Regions from separate parts of the Sphaerisporangium flaviroseum genome, predicted to be linked through region 1. Evidence: predicted binding sites of a transcription regulator. Region 1 holds the regulator's gene; each other region holds the start of a gene.

Region 1 (4,479 bases):
CGTCATCGCCGACACGATGCTGGCGGCGGCGGGGTTCGGCTGGTACGAGGTGTCCAACTGGGCCACCTCCGTGGCGGCCCGGTGCCGCCACAACCTGCTCTACTGGACCGGGGGCGACTGGTGGGGCGTCGGCCCGGGCGCGCACGGCCACGTTGGCGGCACCCGCTGGTGGAACGTCAAGCATCCCGCGGCCTACGCCTCGCGGCTGGCCACGGGATCCTCGCCGGCTCACGCGCGTGAAGTGCTGGCGGAGGGCGACCGGCAGGTCGAGCGCCTGATGCTGGAGCTCCGGCTCGACTCGGGTTACCCGCTCGCCGAGATCGGCCCGCACGCCCGTACGGCCGTCGCCCGAGCGCTCGGAGACGGGCTGCTGGAGCCGGAGCCCTTCACGACCGGCCGGGCGGTGCTGACCCTCAAGGGACGCCTGCTCGCCGACGCCCTGGTCCGCGATCTGACCTGACCCGCGCCCGTGGTCAGCTGACGAAGCGGATGTTCATCGGGTAGCGATAGTTCTCTCCCCGGTTCGCGGCCACCGAAGCCATGATCATCATGATCAGAGAGCCGATCCACACCACGAACATCAGCAGGAAGCCGATGATCACGAAGGCCAGCACGGTGCACACCACATAGGCGATGAACAGGGTGATCTGGAAGTTCAACGCCTCGGCCGCCTGGTCGCGGACGTAGGGCGACTCGTCTTTCTTGACGAGATAGATGATCAGCGGGCCCACGAACGAGGTGAGCAGGCCCAGCAGGTGGGCCAGCATCGACATCGTCGTGTCGTCGGACCCGGGACGGGGTCCGTACCTCCCCGGCACGTGCGGCTCGGGCGGGCGCCCCATCGGCCCGTAGCCCTGGTGCCCGTACCCGGGTTGCCCGTACCCGGGTTGCTCGTAGCCCTGGTGGCCGTACCCGGGCTGGCCGTAGCCCTGCTGTCCGTAGCCCTGTTGTCCGTATCCGGGTTGCCCGTAGCCAGGTTGCCCGTAGCCAGGTTGCTCGTAGCCCTGTTGCCCGTACCCGGGTTGCTCGTAGCCCTGGTGGCCATAGCCCTGCTGGCCGTAGCCCTGTTGTCCATACCCGGGTCGTCCATGGCCGGGCTGCCCGTACGCAGGCGGTCCGTCATGCCCCCGGTCGTCCGGAAGGTCGTCGGGGCGGCGATCTTGCGGGGTCTCGCTCATGCTTCCTCTTCCATCGTCACAAAGTCGATCAGCTCCTCGACGCGGCCGAGAAGCTCCGGCTCCAGATCGGTGAAGGTCCCGACGGAGCCGAGGATGCGGCGCCAGGCGTCCGCAGGTTCCAGCCGCCACCCGAGGGCCTCGATCACGCCTTCCTTCCACGGAACCCCGCGCGGCACCACGGGCCAGGCGGGGATGCCCACGACCGAGGGCTTCACCGCCTGCCAGATGTCCACGAAGGGATGCCCGGTGATGAGCACATGAGGTGAGGACACCTGGGCCGCGATGCGGCTCTCCTTGGAGCCGGGGACCAGATGGTCCACCAGCACCCCAAGGCGCCGCCCCGGGCCGGGCCCGAACTCGGCGACGATCGCCGGGAGGTCGTCGACGCCTTCCAGGTATTCGACGACCACGCCCTCAACGCGCAGGTCGTGGCCCCAGATCTTCTCCACCAGGGACGCGTCGTGCACGCCCTCGACGTAGATGCGGCTCTCCCTGGCCACACGCGCCCGCAGTCCGCTCACGGCGACGGAGCCCGACGCGCTGCGTGCCGGGCCCCGCGGGGCGGCCGGAGCCGGGCGGACGAGCGTCACGGGCTTGCCGTCGAGGAGGAACCCGGCGGGCGCGAGCGGGAACACCCGCCGCTGCCCGAAGCGATCCTCCAGCGTGACGGCCTCCTTGTCACAGACCACCACGGCGCCGCAGAAGCCTCCCGGATCCTCAACCACCAGGCCGGGCTCGGCGGGGACCTTCGGGATCTTCCCGCGTAGCGGTCTCCGCCAGTTCCCTGCCAGCACGTCGCGTCCGTAGTCCCGCATACCTCGGCACGCTAGCAAAGGTCACGCTCTGGGCGGCGCGCCCTGCTGCGGGCCGCCATCGTAGGGAACGGCCACCGGCCGCTTGCGGGCACGGGGCCGTACGGGGCAGGGGAACCGTAGGGGGCGCCGGGAGCGGGACCGTAGGGGCCGCCGGGAGGGGAGCCGTATTCAGGGGTGCCGTAGGAACGGGAACCGCCAGCGGGCGCGCCTCCGGACCGCGGGCCTGGCGGGGGAGCATGCTCACCGGGGGAGTGGGGACGCGGCGGCCGGGTGGTCGCGTCGTTTACCGGGGGGGTCGTTCTCACTCGTGGGTCCGAGTGTGGTGGAGCCGCCTTGCCGCTGGATAGCAGGTGGCTCGCCGCTGAGCGGGTGAGGTCGTAGGGGCGAGTTATCGCACCCCGTCGGCGAGAGCCGTACACTTGGCACTCGGGAACACTGAGTGCCAGACCAGGCGTTTACGCAGGCACGAACGCAGGCAGGAGGTGAGCACGTTGCTCGATGAGCGTAAGCTCGCAGTTCTGCGCGCCGTTGTCGAAGATTACGTGTCCACCAACGAGCCGGTCGGGTCGAAGGCGTTGGCGGAGCGGCACAATCTGGGCGTCTCTCCGGCCACCGTTCGCAACGACATGGCAGTGCTCGAGGAGCAGGGCTACATCACGCAGCCGCACACCAGCGCGGGTCGCGTGCCCACCGACAAGGGCTACCGGTTGTTCGTCGACCGGCTGTCCCAGATCAAGCCGCTGTCCGGTGCGGAGCGCCGGGCGATCGAAACCTTCTTGGCGGGCGCCGTCGATCTCGACGACGTCGTGACCCGCACGGTGAGGCTGCTGGCGCAGTTGACCCGGCAGGTCGCCGTGGTGCAGTATCCTTCGCTGATCCGTTCCACGGTGCGGCACGTCGAGCTCGTGCCGCTGGCGGAGCGGCGGATCATGCTGGTGCTGATCACCAACACCGGCCGGGTCGAGCAGCGAGTGGTCGACCTTCCCGATGTCGTGGAGGACGACCAGATCGCGCATCTGCGGGCGGTGCTCAACGCCTGCCTCGACGGATGCCGGCTCACCCGAGTGCCGGACACGGTGGCCGACCTGCAGGAGCGGCTTCCCGAGGAAGACCGCCCGGTGGCGAGCACGATCCTTTCCGTGCTGCTGGACACCCTGGTCGAGCGGCACGACGAGAAGATCGTCTTTGCCGGTGCGGCCAACCTCGCGGGCGACTTCAGCGTCGGCCTGCGAGAGGTCCTCGAGGCGCTGGAGGAGCAGGTCGTGCTGATGCGGCTGCTCGGTGAGGCGAGCGACTCCGCCGCGCTCACGGTCCGCATCGGCTCGGAGAATCCCTACTCCGGGCTTCACGGCACCTCGATCGTCGCGGCCGGATACGGTTCGGGCGACAATGAACTGGCTCGGCTCGGAGTGCTGGGCCCGACGCGAATGGATTATCCGGTGACGATGGGAGCTGTGCGCGCAGTGGCACGCTATGTCGGCCAGATCCTGGCGGGGTCCTAGGTGGCCCGCGACTATTACGGCATTCTCGGGGTCCGCCGTGACGCCGGCCAAGACGAGATCAAGAAGGCCTATCGCCGCCTCGCGCGCGAGCTCCACCCCGATGTGAATCCCGACCCGGAGACGCAGGAGCGCTTCAAGGAGATCAATCAGGCGTACGAGGTCCTGTCGGACCCGAACAAGCGCCAGATGTTCGATCTCGGAGCCGACCCCTTCGGCGGGGCGGCGGGAGCGGGAGCCGGTGCCGCGGGTTTCGGCGCGGGTTTCCCGTTCAGCGACATCATGGACGCCTTCTTCGGTGGCGGCGGCGGGTCTCGCGGGCCCAGGTCCCGGGCCAGGCGCGGACGCAACGCGACGATCCGGGTCGAGCTCGACCTGTCGGAGTCGGCGTTCGGCACCACGCGCGAGCTGGTGGTCGACACCGCCGTGCTGTGCGAGGTGTGCCAGGGCTCCGGCGCCGCGTCCGGCACCCATCCCGACACCTGCGACATGTGCCACGGCCGTGGCGAGATCTCGCAGGTCACCCGGTCGTTCCTCGGCCAGGTCATGACCGCGCGGCCCTGCCCCCAGTGCGGCGGGTTCGGCTCGATCATCCTGCATCCCTGCCAGGAGTGCTCCGGTGACGGACGGGTACGCACCCGCCGCACCATCAAGGTGCGCATCCCGGCCGGCGTCGAGGACGGCACGCACATCCAGCTCGCCGGTGAGGGCGAGGTCGGGCCCGGTGGTGGCCCGCCCGGAGACCTGTTCCTGGAGATCGTCGAGCGGCCTCATGAGATCTTCGAGCGGCGCGGCGACGACCTGCACTGCACGGTCCAGATCCCGATGACGGCGGCGGCTCTGGGCACGATCCTGACCGTGGAGACGCTCGACGGGGCCGAGGAGATCGACGTACGGCCCGGCACCCAGGCGGGGCACGTCATCCCCCTGTACGGCCGGGGCATCCAGCGCCTCAACGAGACCGGCCGTGGCGACCTGCTGATCCAC
Region 2 (4,479 bases), on a different contig from region 1:
CTGCCGAGCTTCTTGCTCAGCTGCCCCGCGATCGGGGTCAGTCGGGCCTCATTCAACAGGCGGGCCTGGGCTTGTGAACTGCTGAGATGGAGGTCGCGCTGGAGTGCCTCCAGCATACCCGGCGGGGGTTTACGCGCGGACGGCCTGGTCATGGCGGTGCCTGCCGCCCGGCTTTCGGCATCGGCCGGTACGGCCGCCAGGGTGAGTGCGACGATCGTCAGGGTGCATCCCGTCACAAGGGCAGGTCTGTGCGACATAGATTCTCTCCTCGACCTCGGCTAGGCATGAGGGGGGAGATCGCCCATAACGCAAAATGATCATGCGCGACGGGCAACGTCACCCTAGCTCAGCGGTCAGCCGCGAAGACGCACGCCACGCGGACGAAAACGCCGGTGAACACGTCGACCGATGTCGAGTGGACAGGTGGGGGATCGGCGACCGCACAGTGAAGCGAGGTCCGCTCACCAAGAATGCGATACGGCGGATGTCCAAGGATCGATGGCGATCTCAACGAGTGACCGAGTCGCCACGCACATGCCAAAGGGCCACCCCCGGAGTACCGGAGGTGGCCCTTTCGGTGACGCTTGTGAGCCGGGGCTCAGAAGTCCATGTCGCCGCCGCCGGGCATGGCGGGAGCGGCAGGGGTCTTCTCGGGCTTCTCGGCGATGACGGCCTCGGTGGTGAGGAACAGCGCCGCGATGGAGGCGGCGTTCTGCAGCGCCGAGCGGGTGACCTTGGCGGGGTCGATGATGCCCGCTTCGAGCATGTTGACATACTCACCGGTCGCGGCGTTGAGGCCGACGCCCAGCTCGAGGTTGCGGACACGCTCGACCACGACGCCGCCTTCGAGGCCGGCGTTGACGGCGATCTGCTTCAGCGGCTCCTCGAGCGCCTTGCGGACGATCGCGGCACCGGTGGCCTCGTCGTTGAACAGCTCCAGCTTGTCGAACGCCTTGGCGCCGGCCTGCAGCAGAGCCACGCCACCGCCGGGGACGATGCCCTCCTCGACGGCCGCCTTCGCGTTGCGAACGGCGTCCTCGATGCGGTGCTTGCGCTCCTTGAGCTCGACCTCGGTGGCCGCGCCGGCCTTGATGACGGCGACGCCACCGGCCAGCTTGGCGAGGCGCTCCTGGAGCTTCTCGCGGTCGTAGTCGGAGTCGGTGTTCTCGATCTCGTTGCGGATCTGGTTGACCCGGCCGGAGATCTGCTCGGGGTCACCGGCGCCGTCGACGATGGTGGTCTCGTCCTTGGTGACGATGACCTGGCGCGCGCGGCCCAGCAGGTCGAGCGTGGCGCTCTCGAGCTTGAGGCCCACGTCCTCGCTGATGACCTGGCCACCGGTGAGGGTGGCGATGTCGCCCAGCATCGCCTTGCGGCGGTCGCCGAAGCCGGGGGCCTTGACGGCCACGGACTTGAACAGGCCGCGGATCTTGTTGACCACCAGGGTCGCCAGGGCCTCGCCCTCGACGTCCTCGGCGATGATCATCAGCGGCTTGCCGGCCTGCACGACCTTGTCGAGCAGGGGAAGCAGGTCCTTGTTGGCCGAGACCTTGGAGTTGACGATCAGGATGTAGGGGTCGTCGAGGACGGCCTCCATCCGCTCCGGGTCGGTCACGAAGTAACCGGAGATGTAGCCCTTGTCGAAGCGCATACCCTCGGTGAGCTCGAGCTCCAGCCCGAAGGCGTTGCTCTCCTCGACCGTGATGACGCCTTCCTTGCCGACCTTGTCCATCGCCTCGGCGATCATCTCGCCGATCTGCGTGTCGCCGGCGGAGATGGAGGCGGTGGAGGCGATCTGCTCCTTGGTCTCCACATCCTTGGCGATCTTCGAGAGCTCCTCGCTGACGCGCTCGACGGCGGCCTCGATGCCCTTCTTCAAGGACATCGGGTTGGCGCCGGCGGCCACGTTGCGCAGGCCCTCGCGTACCAGCGCCTGAGCGAGCACGGTGGCGGTGGTGGTGCCGTCACCCGCGACGTCGTCGGTCTTCTTCGCGACCTCCTTGACCAGCTCGGCCCCGATCTTCTCCCACGGGTCCTCGAGCTCGATCTCCTTGGCGATCGAGACACCGTCGTTGGTGATCGTGGGAGCGCCCCACTTCTTCTCCAGCACGACGTTGCGCCCCTTGGGACCAAGGGTCACCTTGACGGCGTCGGCGAGCTGGTTCATACCCCGCTCGAGACCGCGCCGGGCGTCCTCGTTAAACGCGATCATCTTGGCTGCCATACGGCTAGACCTCCCAGACACAGGGTGGCTTGCAGCGGATCGAGCCGACGCCCGCGACGGCATGTAGACCCGCGCTCTCACGACACCTGTCGCCGTGGACCGCGAAGCCCCATCGCCTCGATCCAGATTTGTCACTCTCGACAGGAGAGTGCCAACGAACTGTTTAGCACTCTACCCCGTCGAGTGCAAGCCACAACCCCTATGACCTGGGCGGCACAAGGATTTCTCTGACCGTATGCCCAATATTGGGCATGTCTCCGCAACCAGGGAAGCACGGACATGACGGAAGGCTCGGCCTGTCTTGGTGCATGACAGACCGAACCTTCCAGCTACTGACTAAGAGAGACCAGTGGATCTCCGTCGACGACCGGACAGCGCCGGCCGCGTCACACAGTCCGGACGGACTCCGCCTGTGGACCCTTCTGGCCCTGTGTGATCTCGAACTCCACCCGCTGACCTTGCTCAAGGGACCGATATCCCTCGGACATGATCGCTGAGTAGTGGACAAACACGTCCTTACCACCGTCTACCGCGATGAAGCCGTAGCCCTTGTCCGCGTTAAACCATTTGACGGTGCCCTGCGCCACTTTCCGACTCCTCTTGCTGGGCTCCGGACCCCGCCCACTCCTCCGCGAGGTCCGTGACCTTCCGAGCCGAGACGCATGCGAACTCCTCGGCTTCGTCGATCGTTCTCGACCATACCTGTGGCAAGGCTTGGCGCAACAGAGTCAATCACGAAACTACTTCTTGACGTTCGCTCTAAGCGGTACGTGACTATTTTTCGCTCGCGTTTAGTTAGTTGATAATTACACTACACAGCGGGCCCAGTAAGAACTTCTATAAGGGCAGCCAGCTCTGCCGTCCCCAGACAGGCCAACGCCCACGCATCCTTCGGACGCGTGGGCGTTGCGGGGACCGAGGCTCAGCCTCCTGCGACCGCCGGGATCACGGAGATCTGCGCGCCTTCCGGCGTGACGGTGTCAAGGCCGTCCACGAAACGGACATCCTCTTCTCCGACATAGACGTTGACAAAACGACGAATCTTGCCCGTTTCGTCCAGAATGCGGGCGCCGATTCCAGGGAAGTCGGTGTCGAGCTTCTGCAACACCTCGCGAAGCGTCGCCCCTTCCCCGTTCACCTCCGACACACCATCGGTGTACGTACGGAGAATCGTCGGAATCCGCACAGAAACGCTCATTTATCGCGACCTTTCAGGAGTTATCGGCGACAGCCGTACGGAATGCGTCGAGTGAGGGCCTTATGACGGCGGTGGGCCGCGCCTCGGCCGAGACCGCGTCGAGGGTCTTCAGGCCGTCCCCGGTGTTGAGCACCACCGTCTCGGCCTCCGGGTCCACAAGTCCGTTCTCGACCAGCTTGCGAAGCACTCCGACGGTGACGCCCCCCGCGGTCTCGGCGAAGATGCCCTCGGTGCGGGCCAGCAACTGGATGGCCTTCACCACCTCCGCGTCGGTGACGTCCTCGACCGCTCCCCCCGTGCGGCGGGCGATGTCGAGCACGTACGGCCCGTCGGCCGGGTTGCCGATGGCCAGCGACTTGGCGATGGTGTCCGGCTTGACGGGCTGCACGATGTCGAGACCGGCCTTGTAGGCCGCGGAGACCGGCGAGCATCCCTCGGCCTGCGCGCCGAAGATCTTGTACGGCTTGTCGTCGACGAGCCCTAGCTTGATCAGCTCCTTGAAGCCCTTGTCGATCTTCGTGAGCTGCGAGCCGGACGCCACCGGCACGATGATCTGGTCGGGGATCCGCCAGCCCAGTTGCTCGGCGATCTCGTAGGCGAGGGTCTTGGAGCCCTCCCCGTAGTACGGCCGGAGATTGACGTTGACGAACCCCCACTTGTCGCCCAGGGGGTCCCCTATGAGCTCCGAGCAGAAGCGGTTCACCTCGTCGTAGGTGCCCTCGATGCCGACCAGCCGGCCGCCGTACACCGACGCCATCGTGATCTTGGCTTCTTCGAGGTTGGACGGGATGAACACGCAGGAGTCCAGCCCGGCGCGCGCCGCGGCGGCGCCGACGGCCCCCGCGAGGTTGCCCGTGGACGAGCACGAAAGGGTGTGGAAGCCGAAGTTGCGCGCCGCCTCGAGGGCGATCGCGACGACCCTGTCCTTGAAGGAATGGGTCGGGTTTCCGGAGTCGTCCTTGACGTGCAGGCTACGGATTCCCAGCTCACGGGCCAGATTGTCGGCCTTGACGAGCTTGGTCCAGCCGGGGGCGAGGTTGGGCTTGGAGGCGACGTC
Region 3 (4,479 bases), on a different contig from region 1:
TGACATCGCCTGTGCGCAGGAGACGGGCCGAGCCGACGTCCGTGATGCGTACGGGGGTCGCCAGCATGCCCGAGCCGTAGGCGTCTATCAGCGCGGGACCAAGCAGACGTAGGTCGGTCAGGGGCTCGCCGCGCCGGGTCGGGGCGGCGAGGACCTGACCAGCGACCCGTGCCCCCGGGCGGAGCGCTCCGTCAGGCACAGCATGTTCCGGCAGGTGAATCACCGTGAGATCGGATGCCGACAGCGCCCCTCCCCGGAGATCGCGAGCGGCGGCCAGGACCTCAACGGAGGCCGCCGGGCGTACGGCGAGCGCCACACATCCGGTGGCCATCGCCGCGAGGACGACGGCTATGAGCCGTCGTCGACGGTTGAGTATCCGAACTGCACGGAACGTGATCCGCATGGTGGCTCCTGCGGAGGAATGGATGAATGGGACGGGATGGTGCTGAGAACGGAGCGTGAGCGGGACGGTGTTCGGATCCTGGGGCCACGCGCACACATACGACACGGGAACCCCGGGGGTCGCTTGTTCGGAGGCGGTTGTACTACTGCGCGCCTCGCTGGTGGCGGTGCCGCGGGGCTGCGGAGGCTGAGGACGGGGTTATGGGAGGTCGAGGGGCAGGTCGATGCCTTTCAGGGCGTGGCCGCGGGGGCAAGCTGCACTCGAATGACTGGTTGGCGTCACGCCGGGGCTGCGGAGGCTGAGGACAGGGTTATGGGAGGTCGATGCCTTTCAGGGCGTGGCCGCGGGGGCAAGCTGCATTCGAATGACTGGTTGGCGTCACGCCGGGGCTGCGGAGGCTGAGGACAGGGCTATGGGAGCTCGAGGGGCAGTTCAGGGCGTCCACCGCAGGGGCAGCTGTGCTCAAAGGGCTGGTTGGCGTCACGGGGCTGCGCAGGCAGGGCGGTGTTATGGGAGGTCGAGGGCAGGTTGATGTCTTTTCACGGCGTCACCGCAGGCCCGGCTGAGTTCCAGGGCTATTGGTGGCTCGTGGCTGCAGGGGCTGAGGATGAGTTATGGGAGGTCGAAGGGCAGGTTGATGCCTTTCAGGGCGTCGCCGCAGGGGCAGGTGCGTTCTGACGGGAGCTTGGCCACGACTGAGCTCACGAGTGTGCGCATGCGCTCGCTGTTGGCCGCGAAGAAGGCGAAGACCTCGTCCTGGGTGACGCCCTCACCCGTGTCGACTCCGGCGTCGTGATCGGTGACCAGGGCCAGCGTGGTGTAGCAGAGGGCGAGCTCGCGGGCGAGGACGGCCTCGGGATGGCCTGTCATGCCGACGATCGACCAGCCGTTGGACGTGAACCAGCGCGACTCGGCCCTGGTGGAGAATCGGGGTCCTTCGATGACGACGAGAGTGCCCCCGTCGACGGCATCCCAGCCTTCGGCCTCGGCCTTGGAATAGGACAGGGCTCTGCCGACGGGACAATACGGATCGGCGAAGGGGACGTGGACCGCGCCGCCTGCGTCGTAGAAGGTCTGGACTCGGCCGGAGGTGCGATCGACGAGCTGATCAGGGATCACTAGAGTGCCGGGGCCGTACTCGAGGCGGAGAGAGCCGACGGCACTGGGCGCGAGCACCTGGCGGACGCCGAGGGACCGGAGTGCCCATAGATTCGCCCGGTAGGGGATGCGATGGGGAGGATGGCGGTGATCGCGCCCGTGGCGGGGTACGAAGGCCACGGCGCGCGCGCCGATGTGGCCGACGGTGATCGTGTCACTCGGCGGCCCATACGGCGTGGCAACGTCGATCTCCTCGGCATCCTCGAGGAGGGAGTAGAAGCCCGAACCGCCGATGACCCCGATGTCCGCTCTCATGACCATGGCGCAGACATTAGCGCCCCGCACCAGCGCCGTTGAGACCCGCACCGACACCTGTGGAAAACCTTCGACGTGAAGCGGCTGTGGAATGGAGGCTACGGCTCGGCGGGGGGATGGCGGGTCGGCATCGGGCTGAGCGGTGCGGGCAGGCCCGGGCGGGTCACGATGTCCGCGGCGAGCGCAGCCTGTGAGGTTATGCCGTCGGTAGGTGGGCGAGCGGTTGCCGATGAGGGGCTAATGGGTGGCAAGTCCGCGGGTGTGGGCGGGTCGTGCTGTCCGCGGCGAGCGCAGCCTGTGAGGTTATGCCGTCGGTAGGTGGGCGAGCGGTCGCCGATGAGGGGCTAATGGGCGGCAAGTCCGCGGGTGTGGGCGGGTCGTGCTGTTCCCGGGGGAGCGTGCCTGCAAGGTTAAGCCGTTGGCGCCGTTGGCGGGCCGTTGCCGATGAGGGGTGACGGTCGCGTGAGGTAGCGAGTCGGCAGGTGCGGGCGGGTTGTACGGCATGGTGGGGCGCCGTACAACCCGGGAGGCGTCAGGCGGCGGAGCTGCTGCTCGCGGGCGCGGGGGCCGAGGAGCTTGCCGAAGCGGCGGGCTCCTTCTTGGTGGAGGTGGTTCCGGAGTCGGAGCCGTTGGAGCTTTCGGAACTGGAGCCAGACGAGCTGGCGGCGGACGACGAGGTCGAGGACCCGGAGGAGCTCGACGAGCGGTTGTCGGTCCGATAGAAGCCCGAGCCCTTGAAAACGATGCCGACGGCCGAGAACACCTTGCGCAGCTGGCCGTCGCAGCTCGGGCACTCGGTCAGCGGGTCGTCCGTGAATCGCTGGACGACCTCGAGCCCTTCACCGCAAGCGGTACAGGCGTACTGGTAGGTGGGCACGCACTCCTCCTCATATGGCTCACGCAGACTGGCACTCTACCGATGCGACTGCTAATGGTACGCAGCCGATTAGGATAAACGCCACCCAGGCGAGTTCTAATCCCCGTCAGGAGCTCGCTGGCAGGCCCCCTCAAGGGGATCGGCGGGAGCCGACCCGGTGCCGCTTCCGCTGCCTGATCGCTGTATCCCGTCAGGTCCGGGAGTGCCTCCATGGCGAAGACAGCGAAGCGGCGGGCGCCGGACGGCCCGGCGGACTGGGGCTGCCGGGTGTGTCCGGGTTGGGGTGGCGTGGTCAGCGTACTGGGGAACCCTTGTGACAGCGGACTGTTCACGACATGTCACAAGGCCCGATACCCCCGGAGGATGAGGCCGCTGCGATACCCGTCGGCTCTCAGCGGTCAGTCGGCCGTACAGCAGCCGTCGGCTGTCAGCGGTCAGTCGGCCGTACAGCAGCCGTCGGCTGTCAGCGGTCAGTCGGCCGTACAGCAGCCGTCGGCTGTCAGCGGTCAGTCGCCGTACAGCAGCCGTCGGCTGTCAGCGGTCAGTCGCCGTACAGCAGCCGTCGGCTCTCAGCGGTCAGTCGCCGTACAGCGGACGCTGGGCGGTTTGTTGGTGGGGTTGGGGTGCTCGTTGCGTTCTGGTTACTCGCCGCGTTCGCCGTACCAGCCGGCCAGTTTGCCGCGGCGGCTTACCGCGCGTAGGCGACGTTCGACGGTTTGGCGGTAGGCGGCCGTCGTGACGACCAGGAGCTGGTCCTCTGCCCGCAGGCGCGTTGAGCCCTCGGGGACGAACGAACGGCCCTCTCGTACGATCATGGTGACCGCCGCGTCCGACGGCAGGCGGAGTTCGAAGATCTCGACGCCGTGCAGGCCGGAGCCAGGGGGAATGGTGATCTGCAGGAGGTCGGCGTTGAGCTCTTCGAGGGGGGCCGCCTCGACGCCGAGGTCGCGGGCCTCGTCGGGGGCGCTCACGCGAAGGAGCCGCGCGAGGTACGGCAGCGTGGGCCCCTGAACCATCGTGAAGACGATCACGATGATGAAGACCTCGTTGAACACGCCTTTGGCGCCGGCGATCCCGGCCGCCCATGGGATGGTCGCGAGCACAATGGGCACGGCTCCGCGTAGTCCCGCCCAGGACAGGAAGGCCTGTTCCCGCCAGGACATCCTGTCGACGCCCGCCAGCTGCACGATCAACGCCGAGACGGCGACCGACAGCGGTCGTGCGAACAGCAGGAGGACCAGTCCGGCGATCAGCCCGGGAGCGACCGCCGTCGGCAGCTCGTGCGGGCTGGCGAGTATGCCGAGCATGACGAACAGGCCGATCTGGGAGAGCCATGCGGCGCCTTCGGCGAATCCCCGGGTCGCCTGCCGGTGGGGCAGCCGCGTGTTGCCGAGGACCAGCGTGGCCAGGTACACCGCGAGGAAGCCGCTTCCGTGCAGGAGCGCCGCACCGCTGTAGGCGACGAACGCCAGGGCCAGTACGGCGAGGGGGTAGAGGCCCGACGACGGCAGGGCCACGCGGCGCAGGGCATAGCCCCCGATCGGGCCGATCACGAGACCGACCGCGGAGCCGACGCCCAGCTCGAACACGGCGTCCAGGATGACGTACCCGACGTTCGGCAAGGGCGCGTTCACCTGGCTGAGCATGACGACGACGATGACGGTGGGCGCGTCGTTGAATCCGGACTCGGCCTCCAGGATGCCGGACAGTCGCGGGGGGAGCGGTAGCCGGCGCAGCACGGAGAAGACGGCCGCCGCGTCGGTCGAGGCGAGGATGGCGCCGAGCA

Evidence for each region. The regulator HrcA, encoded in region 1, represses chaperone genes, less so after heat shock. The targets are predictions, from matches to a motif close to TTGGCACTCTCNNNNNGAGAGTGCCAA.
Region 2: the regulator HrcA is predicted to act here: its motif matches at 2,353-2,379, upstream of groL (chaperonin GroEL).
Region 3: the regulator HrcA is predicted to act here: its motif matches at 2,722-2,748, upstream of ABD810_RS16375 (FmdB family zinc ribbon protein).

Annotation. Positions count from the first base shown of each region.
Region 1 covers NZ_BAAAZR010000008.1:271,972-276,450, forward strand. The annotation lists gene hemW (radical SAM family heme chaperone HemW) at 1-460, shown strand, start outside; gene ABD810_RS17585 (DUF4870 domain-containing protein) at 474-1,178, opposite strand; gene ABD810_RS17590 (DUF3097 domain-containing protein) at 1,175-1,993, opposite strand; gene hrcA (heat-inducible transcriptional repressor HrcA) at 2,485-3,495, shown strand; gene dnaJ (molecular chaperone DnaJ) at 3,496-4,479, shown strand, end outside.
Region 2 covers NZ_BAAAZR010000007.1:37,637-42,115, reverse strand. The annotation lists gene ABD810_RS15570 (S1 family peptidase) at 1-257, opposite strand, end outside; gene groL (chaperonin GroEL) at 599-2,224, opposite strand; gene ABD810_RS15560 (cold-shock protein) at 2,611-2,811, opposite strand; gene ABD810_RS15555 (MoaD/ThiS family protein) at 3,147-3,422, opposite strand; gene thrC (threonine synthase) at 3,436-4,479, opposite strand, start outside.
Region 3 covers NZ_BAAAZR010000007.1:227,576-232,054, forward strand. The annotation lists gene ABD810_RS16365 (RcpC/CpaB family pilus assembly protein) at 1-403, opposite strand, end outside; gene ABD810_RS16370 (S-methyl-5'-thioadenosine phosphorylase) at 1,016-1,822, opposite strand; gene ABD810_RS16375 (FmdB family zinc ribbon protein) at 2,349-2,693, opposite strand; gene ABD810_RS16380 (potassium/proton antiporter) at 3,335-4,479, opposite strand, start outside.